DNA from 2 places in the Georgenia soli genome. Region 1 is predicted to be linked to the other one. Evidence: riboswitches for the same ligand, from Rfam matches in the RefSeq annotation. Region 1 holds a riboswitch; the other holds the start of a gene.
The links. A riboswitch is a leader RNA that binds a small molecule or an ion and turns the genes downstream of it on or off. The one in region 1 is predicted to bind thiamine pyrophosphate.
Positions count from the first base shown of each region.

Region 2: linked by a shared signal. The riboswitch ahead of ATJ97_RS09810 (YkoF family thiamine/hydroxymethylpyrimidine-binding protein) and the one ahead of ATJ97_RS12805 (thiamine ABC transporter substrate-binding protein) in region 1 are both predicted to bind thiamine pyrophosphate.

Region 1 covers NZ_PDJI01000004.1:2,533,832-2,538,031, reverse strand. The annotation lists gene ATJ97_RS12810 (ABC transporter permease) at 1-1,221, opposite strand, end outside; gene ATJ97_RS12805 (thiamine ABC transporter substrate-binding protein) at 1,221-2,315, opposite strand; TPP riboswitch at 2,374-2,478, opposite strand; gene ATJ97_RS12800 (DUF4235 domain-containing protein) at 2,501-2,764, opposite strand; gene mnhG (monovalent cation/H(+) antiporter subunit G) at 2,865-3,305, opposite strand; gene ATJ97_RS20075 (MrpF/PhaF family protein) at 3,302-3,886, opposite strand; gene ATJ97_RS12785 (Na+/H+ antiporter subunit E) at 3,883-4,200, opposite strand, start outside.
Region 2 covers NZ_PDJI01000004.1:1,880,011-1,884,210, reverse strand. The annotation lists gene ATJ97_RS09820 (MBL fold metallo-hydrolase) at 1-313, opposite strand, end outside; gene ATJ97_RS09815 (S-(hydroxymethyl)mycothiol dehydrogenase) at 349-1,443, opposite strand; TPP riboswitch at 1,606-1,686, shown strand; gene ATJ97_RS09810 (YkoF family thiamine/hydroxymethylpyrimidine-binding protein) at 1,761-2,423, shown strand; gene ATJ97_RS09805 (ECF transporter S component) at 2,435-3,064, shown strand; gene ATJ97_RS09800 (ABC transporter ATP-binding protein) at 3,061-4,200, shown strand, end outside.

The sequences.
Region 1 (4,200 bases):
CCCGACCGTCACGGCGGAGACGCCCAGGGGCAGCATGAACAGCGCGTCGAACAGGTTCACGGCCCGGCGGGCGGCGCGGCGCCGCGGCCGGCGGGAGACGACGAGCGCCACGAGGGTCCCCACCACCACGGCCATGACGGTGGCGTCGACGGCGGTGCGCAGGGAGTTCTCGGTGGCCTCCCACACGGTGACGGTCAGGGCGTTGTCCCCGCCGGTGGTGCCCAGGTTGACGTAGTTGGCCAGCCCCCAGCCGCCGTCGGGCGTGCGGAAGGACCGCACCACCAGGCCGGCGAGCGGCAGGCCGAGGAGCCCGACGACGACGGCGGCCGTGAGGGCGGCGGGCAGCGCGTCCGGTCCCGGCCGGAGCCCGCCGCCGCGCCGGGCGACCAGCGTCAGCCGGTGCCCGGTGTCGGCGTCGGTGCGCAGCCGCAGGGCCCGCTCCTGCCGGCGGCGGCTGCGCCCCGCGAGGGCGAGGGCGGCCGCGACGACGACGAGCTGGACCACCGAGAGGACCGCGGCGGCGCGCAGGTCGAGGAACTGGGTGGTCTGGATCCAGATCTCGGTCTCGATGGTGCCGAACCGGATCCCGCCGAGCACGAGCACGACCCCGAACGCGGTGGCGCAGAACAGGAACACCATCGACGCCGCGGAGGCGATCGCCGGGGCGAGCGCGGGCAGCGTCACCGTGCGGAACGCGCGGGCCGGCGAGGCGCCCAGGGCGCGGGCCGCCTCCTCGGCGCGCGGGTCCAGCCGCTGCCACATGCCGCCGACGATGCGCACGACGAGGGCGTAGTTGAAGAAGACGAGCGCCGCGACGATCGCGGCGAAGGTGCCGTCCAGGCCGAGGAACCCCAGGGGGCCGCCCTCGGCGAGGAGCGCCCGGAACGCGACGCCGACCACCACGGAGGGCAGCACGAACGGGACCGTGACGAACGCGCGCACCAGCGCGCGGCCACGGAAGCGGCACCGGTAGAGCACGTACGCCCCGGGCAGGCCCAGGAGCACGGACAGGGCCGTGCCCAGGCTCGCCTGCGCGAGCGTGAGGCCGACGATCCGCCACGTCCGTGACCGGGTGAAGACGTCGGCGAACGCGCTGAGGTCGAGGGCGCCGTCGGAGACGAAGCCCCGCCCGACGATGGCGAGGACGGGCCAGGCGAAGAAGACACCGAGGAAGACCAGCGGCACCGCCGTGGCCAGCGCCCATCCCAGCCGGCGGACCATCAGCCGGTCACGATGTCGGACCAGGTGGCGATCCAGTCCTCGCGGTGCGCGTTGATGGTCGCCGGGTCGACGGTGAACGGGTGCTCGGCGAGGGGGGCGTGCTCGGCCCACGCGGCGGGGAGCTCGACGGTGTCGTCGACGGGGTACATGTACATCTGCCCGGGGATGTCGGCCTGGACCTCCGGGGAGAGGAGGAAGTCGATGAAGGCGTGCGCGCCCGCCTCGTTCTGGCCGCCCGCGATGACCCCGGCGTACTCGACCTGCCGGAAGCAGGTGTCGAGCATGGCGCCCGTGCGCGGCTCACCGCCGCCCTCGGGCACCTCCGCGGCGGGCGAGGAGGCGTAGGAGAGCACGATCGGGCGCGGGCCGGCGCCCTCGGAGCCCGAGAAGTCGACGTAGTAGGCGTCGGACCAGCCCTCGACGACCTTGACCCCGTTGGCCTTGAGGTCCTTCCAGTACTGCTGCCACCCGTCCTCGCCGAACGCGCCGACCGTGGCGAGCAGGAAGGACAGGCCCGGCGACGAGGTCGCGGGGTTGGTGACGACGAGGAGGTCCTTGTACGCCGGCTCGGTGAGGTCCTCCAGGGTGGTGGGCTCCGGGACCCCCTTCTCGGCGAACCACCGGTGGTCCACGTTGAGGCAGACGTCGCCCATGTCGACAGGGGTGAGCGAGCCGGAGTCGTCGGCGGCGTACTGCTCGGCGGAGGCGGGCAGCTTCTCGGAGGTGTAGGGCTCCAGCACGCCCGCGTCGATCGCGCGGGCGGCGAAGGAGTTGTCGATCCCGTAGACGACGTCCCCGAGCGGGGAGTCGGCGGTGAGGATCAGCTGGTTGACCAGTGCTCCGCCGTCGCCGGGGGCGACCATCTCGAGCTGGTAGCCGGTGTCGGCCTCGAACTGGTCGAGGAGGTCCTGGCTGAGGTGGAAGGAGTCGTGCGTGACGACCGTGAGCCTCCCGCCGCCGGTCGAGCTGCCCGTCCCGTCGGCGGCCGCTCCGCCGTCGTCCCCGCCGCCGAGGCTGCAGCCCGCCAGGGCGAGCGCGGCGGCGGCGGTGGCCGCGGTGGTCCGCGCGAGGCGGCGGCGCGTGGTGCTGGTCATCAGTGCGTCCTCCCAGGATGCAGGAGGGGCTGCGACGGGCGCGGGCGCGCCAGCCGCAGGGAGAGGTGTCCCGACTTCCTTCGCCGGTGCTAACCGGTGCAGGTTCGAGGGTCTGCGGATGTCCGCACTCTCAGCGCCCTCCGGCGCTCCCCTGTCGTCTCACCGGCACCCTAGCACCGCGGGACTCACACCTGGTCGATGCGCTTCTCCACCGGACCGCCGTAGAACTTGGTGGCACCGCGCAGGGCGAGGTGACGGGCCAGGCCCAGGAGCGCCCCGGAGACCACGGTGAACGCGATGACCTCCCACCACTCGACGTCAGGGTCGTCCTCGTCGGTCGGCGGCTCGTGGCCGGTGACGGCCTTCCAGCCGGCACTGACCGCCTTGGTGGTGATGAACGTGGCGGCGATCGTCGCCCCGGTGCTGACGGCTCTCCAGCCGATGTCCATGCGGTACTCCTCAGTCGTTCGCAGCGTCGCGGGCGGCGCCTGCGTGCGGTTCGATCATGCCTGACGCACCGGCGACCTGCATGGCGGGCTCGCGGGCCGGTCAGCGCCTCTCGGGGGCCCTGCCGCCGTCCGGGCGATCGAGGTCCCGGTTGAGCTCGGCGATGCGGCGCTCGACCTCCTCGTCGGAGAGCTCGTCGGAGGCGCGCAGGTCCTCGGTCAGCTCGTCGACGACCAGCGCCTCGGAGTCGACCTTGCCGGTGCGGTAGCCGGCCCGGCCGACCATGTGGGCGGAGATCGGCGCCGTGATGAGCTGGAACGCCACCACCAGCACGAGCGTCCAGACGACCACCGGGTTGCGCACGGTGAGCGCGAGACCAGCCATCATGATCACCAGGCCGAGCACCTGCGGCTTGGTGGCGGCGTGCATCCGGGAGAGCAGGTCGTCGAAGCGCAGGATCGCGATGGCGGCGACCAGCGTGAGGGTGGAGCCGAGCACCAGCAGGACGGTCCCCGCCACGTCGGCCACGTCGGTCCAGCTCATCGGTCCTCCTCCCCCGCGGGTGCCGCCCCGCCCTTGACGTCAGGGTCGGGGTTGGGGGCGGTCCTCTGGTCGATCGGCTCCGTGCCCTCACCGCCGCCCGCCCCGTCGTCCGGTCCGTCCCGCGTCCCGTCGTCCGGGCCGGCGTCGAGGCGTGCGTCGACGGCGCGGGCCTCGGCGGCGTCGTCGTCCTCCTGGTCCTCGCGCTCGTCGTCGTTGTCGGCGTCGGGGTCGTGGACCGGTGCGTCCTCGTCGCTGAGCGCGCGCTGCTGCGCGAGGACCTCGGCGAGCTCCTCCTTGGTGAGGATCCGGGCCTCCTCGGGCGCCTCGACGGCGGCGAAGCGGGCGATGGTCACGGAACCGACGAAGCCGACGATCGACAGCACCACGAGCACCGGGACGAGGTCCGTGCGCGCGGTGCGGGCGCTGATGAGCGCGACGGCGCCGAGGACGACGGCGGTGACGACGTCGAGGGACACCACGCGGTCCAGCATGGTGGGCCCCTTCTCCATCCGGGTCAGGGCCACCAGCGCCGCGATCGCGAGCACGACGAGGCAGTACGCGAACAGCACGGTCGAGGTCATCGCCGCACCTCCCCGGCCGACTTCGTGATGCGTCCGGCCCGGGGCGAGGAGCCGGGCACGTAGCCGGCGTCGATGAGCTCCTCGCGGGAGGCGACGGCCCGCAGGATCCGTTCCTCCTGCTCGAGGACGATCCGGTGGGCGGTGTCCAGCCCGCCGTGCAGGCGGACGTCGAAGACGTGGATGTACAGGGTGCCGGTGACGCGGTGGGCCTCGACCACGATGGAGCCCGGCACCAGGGAGGTGAACCCGGCGGTGGCGGTGAGGTAGGTGTCGGAGTGCGAGCGCAGGCGCACCCGGATCACCGCCCCCTGGGG
Region 2 (4,200 bases), 650 kb from region 1:
GGTCCGGGGCGCCGTCGGGGTAGACCGCGTCCCACAGCATGCGGTCCTCGGGGTTGAGATGCACCGGGGCCCCGACGAGGTCCCGGAACTCCGCGACCGCGCGGATGTGGTCGTCGTGGCCGTGGGTGAGCAGGACGGCCTTGACGGTGCGGCCGGCGACGGCGTCGGCGACCGCCTTGGCGTCGTGGGCCGGGTCGATGACGATCACCTCGGCGTCGTCACCGACGATCCACACGTTGTTGTCCACGTCCCAGGTTCCGCCGTCGAGCGAGAACGTCCCGGACGTCACGAGGTTGTCGATGCGGGCGACCATGGCGCCTCCCTTTCTGCTGTGCGGATGACGAGTCGTCAGTACTTCACGACGGAGCGCAGGACGCTGCCGTCGTGGATCTTGCCGAAGGCCGCCTCGATCTGGTCGGCGGAGATCGTCTCGGTGACGAACTTGTCCAGCGGCAGCCGGTCCTGGAGGTAGAGGTCCACGAGCATGGGGAAGTCGCGCTCGGGCAGGCAGTCGCCGTACCAGGAGGACTTCAGGGACCCGCCGCGGCCGAAGACGTCGAGGAACGGCAGGGTCAGCTCGGCCTTCGGGTGCGGGACCCCGACGAGGACGACGCGGCCGGCGAGGTCGCGGGCGTAGAACGCCTGCCGGTAGGTCTCGGGGCGCCCGACGGCGTCGATGACGACGTCGGCGCCGAACCCGCCGGTGAGCTCCTGGACCGCCGCGACGACCTCCTCCTCGGAGAGGCCCTTCGTGTTGATGGTGTCGGTGGCGCCGAACTCCTTGGCGCCCTCGAGCTTGGCGTCGACGACGTCGAGCGCGATGATCTTCGACGCCCCGGCGAGCTTCGCCCCGGCGATCGCCGCGTCGCCGACGCCGCCGCAGCCGATGACGGCGACGGACTCGCCGCGCTTGACCTCGCCGGTGTTGATCGCGGCGCCGATGCCCGCCATGACGCCGCAGCCGAGCAGGCCCGCGACCTCGGGTGCCGCCTTCTCGTCGACCTTGGTGCACTGGCGCTCGTGGACGATCGTCTTCTCGATGAACGCGCCGATGCCGAGCGCCGGGGTGAGCTCGGTGCCGTCGGTCAGCGTCATCTTCTTGCTCGCGTTGTGGGTGGCGAAGCAGTACTTCAGCTCGCCGCGCCTGCACGCCCGGCACTCCCCGCAGACCGCGCGCCAGTTGAGGACCACGTAGTCGCCGACCTCGACGTGCGTGACGCCCTCCCCGACGGCGGAGACGCGCCCGGCGGCCTCGTGGCCCAGGAGGAAGGGGAACTCGTCGTTGATGCCGCCGTCGCGGTAGGAGAGATCGGTGTGGCACACCCCGCAGGCCTCGACGTCGACGATCACGTCGCCCGGGCCCGGGTCGGGCACCACCACGTCGACGATCTCGACCTCGGCGCCCTCGGCCCGGGCGATGGCTCCCTTGACGGTGTACGGCATCGTTCCTCCTCGGCAGTCATGACGGAGCCACGGAAATCGGCCCCGTTCCCCGCTCCAACCTAGGTGGTCGGCGTGGCCCCGGCCACGGCCGCCAGTGTGTGGACGCCGGGCCCGGGCGTCTGGACAAGCCCGCGGCACCTGGCTAGGTTTCGGGGCGAACCCCCGGGGAGCGCCGAGCGGCGCTGAGAGTGCGGACAGTCCGCAGACCCGTTTACCTGATCCGGTTCGTACCGGCGTAGGGAGCAGGGCACCCGCCCGGCGCACGTGTGCGCCGGCGTGGGTCTCGAGGTACCCGCGGGCCCAGAGAAGGGACCGTGATGAGCACGAAGACCGATCCGACGACGGCGCCGGCCGCCCCGACGCCGGCCGAGCTCGGCGTCGGGATGCGGTTCAGCATCCACCCGCACACCGACGACTTCGTCGGCGTCATCCTCGGCGCGCTCGCCGACGCCGAGGCGGCCGGCCTCACAGACGGCCTGGCGATCCGCACCGACGAGGTCAGCACCTACGTCGGTGCGACCACCGTGCCGGCGGAGCAGCGGCTGGCCGCGTATCTCGCCGCCGTCGTCGCGGCGGCGTCGCGCCGCTCCGGCGGCGGGCACGTGGTCGCGCACGTGCTGCTCTCCCGGGGCTGCCCCGGCGAGGTCACCTGCGACCTCGGCGTCACCGGACTGCCCGGCGCCGCGGCGGTCGAGCTCGAGCCCACCGGTATCCGCGCCGTCGCGCACTGGTCGCTCTACCCGCTGCTCGACGGCGGGTCCGACGCCGGCGACCACATGACCCACATCGAGGCCGCCATCGCCCGGGCCACCGCCCGGGGCGTAGCCAGCCCGGCCCACTACGCCACCAAGCTGGTCGGCGACGTCGCCGAGGTGCTCGCCACCGCCGTCGACGCCTGGGCCGAGGTGGGCGCCGTCGTCCCGCACGTCGTGACGCACCTGACCGTCTCTGTCGGCTCGCCGAGCCGGGCCACGAACTGAGGGAGACGGACGTGACCACCACCGACCGCACCACCGACCGCACCACCGACCGCACCGCAACGACCACCCGTCCGCGCTGGGCCATGAAGGACCTCGTCCTCATGGTCGTGCTCGGCGTCGTCTTCGGCTTCGCCTACTGGGCGCTCGTGCAGGCCTGGAACGGCCTGGCCATCCTCATGGGCCCGGCCGGCGACATCGCCCAGCACGTCCTCTTCGGCGGCTGGCTGCTGGTGGCCCCGCTCGCGATCGCCATCGTCCGCCGCCCCTTCGCCGGGGTGATCGCCGAGGTCATCGCCTCCGTGGTGGAGGTGGTGTTCCTCGGCTCGCCGGTGGGGCCGCTGCTGTTCGTCGCCGCCGCGATCCAGGGCGCCGGCAGCGAGATCCCGTTCGCGCTGACCCGCTACCGACGGTTCGGCTGGGGCGTCTTCGCCCTCTCCGGTCTGCTCGGCGCCGGGCTGGTGTTCTTCTGGTCCGCGTTCCGTTTCGGCTGGTACGGGCAGGACATCTTCGTCCTCCGCCTGGTGATCCAGTGCCTGTCCGGCATCGTGCTCGGCGGGCTGCTCGGCAAGGTGATCGTGAACGCCCTGGCGCGCACCGGCGTCGTCGACAACTTCGCCATCGGCCGCGCGGACCGGCCGTGAGTGCCGCACGGGCGGCGGACGTCCTCGCGCAGCCCGCGCCCGCCCGTGCCGGTGCGGTCGTCGAGCTGCGCGACGTCAGCGTCTCCTTTCCCCGCCGCGCGGAGCCGGTGCTGCGCGGCGTCTCGCTCCACCTCGCGCCGGGCGAGCAGGTGGTCGTGCTCGGCGCCTCCGGCTCGGGAAAGTCCACGGTGCTCCACGCGATCACCGGCGTGGTCCCGCACACCGTCGCCGCGACCCTCGCCGGGGAGGTCCGGGTGGGGACGACGACGCACGCGACCCCCGTCGTCGACCGCTCCCGCCACCTCGGCGTGCTCGCCCAGGACCCGTCGGCAGCCGTGTGCCTGCCCGGCGTGGAGCAGGAGCTCGCCCTGCCGCTGGAGAACCACGGCGCCGACCCGGCGACCATCGGCCCGCGCATCGGCGCGGCGCTCGAGGCCGCGGGGGCAGGAGACCTGCGGGGCAGGGCCACCGCCACGCTCTCGGGCGGGGAGTCGCAGCGGGTCGCGCTCGCCGCGGCGATGGTCACCGAGCCCGACGTGCTGCTCCTGGACGAGCCGACGTCGATGCTCGACCCGGCGGGCATCGCCTCCGTCCGCGGCGCCGTGGCCGGGGCGGTGAGGGCGTACGGGCCGGCGGTGGTACTGGTGGAGCACCGCCTCGACGAGTGGGCCGGGCCCGACGGCATCGCCGGTCTGCCCTCCCGGGCGCTCGCGCTCTCCGAGACCGGCGAGGTCCTCGCCGACGGGCCCACCGCCGTCGTCCTGCGCGACCACGCCCGCGAGCTCCACGCCGCCGGGTGCTGGCTGCCGCTGGACGCCGAGCTCCTCGCGCTCACCGGCGCGGAGGGTGGCCTGGCGGCGACGGCGAACACCGCCTTCCTGCGCTCCCTCGCCTGCGCGGCACCGACGGGCGGCACGTCAGCCGACGCCGGGCCCGCGCTCGTCCCGGCACACGGCTCCGCCCCTGCCGACGAGTGCCCGGCACTGCTGACCGCCCGTGGGCTGGCCGTCGGTCGGGAGTCGCCGGCCTCGGCACGACGTCGCGCACCGTGGTGGCGGCGCCGCAGGCCGAGTGGGCGATGGGCGCCCGACGTGGCGAGCACGCCTGGGGATCACCAGGCGCTGCTCTCGGGGATC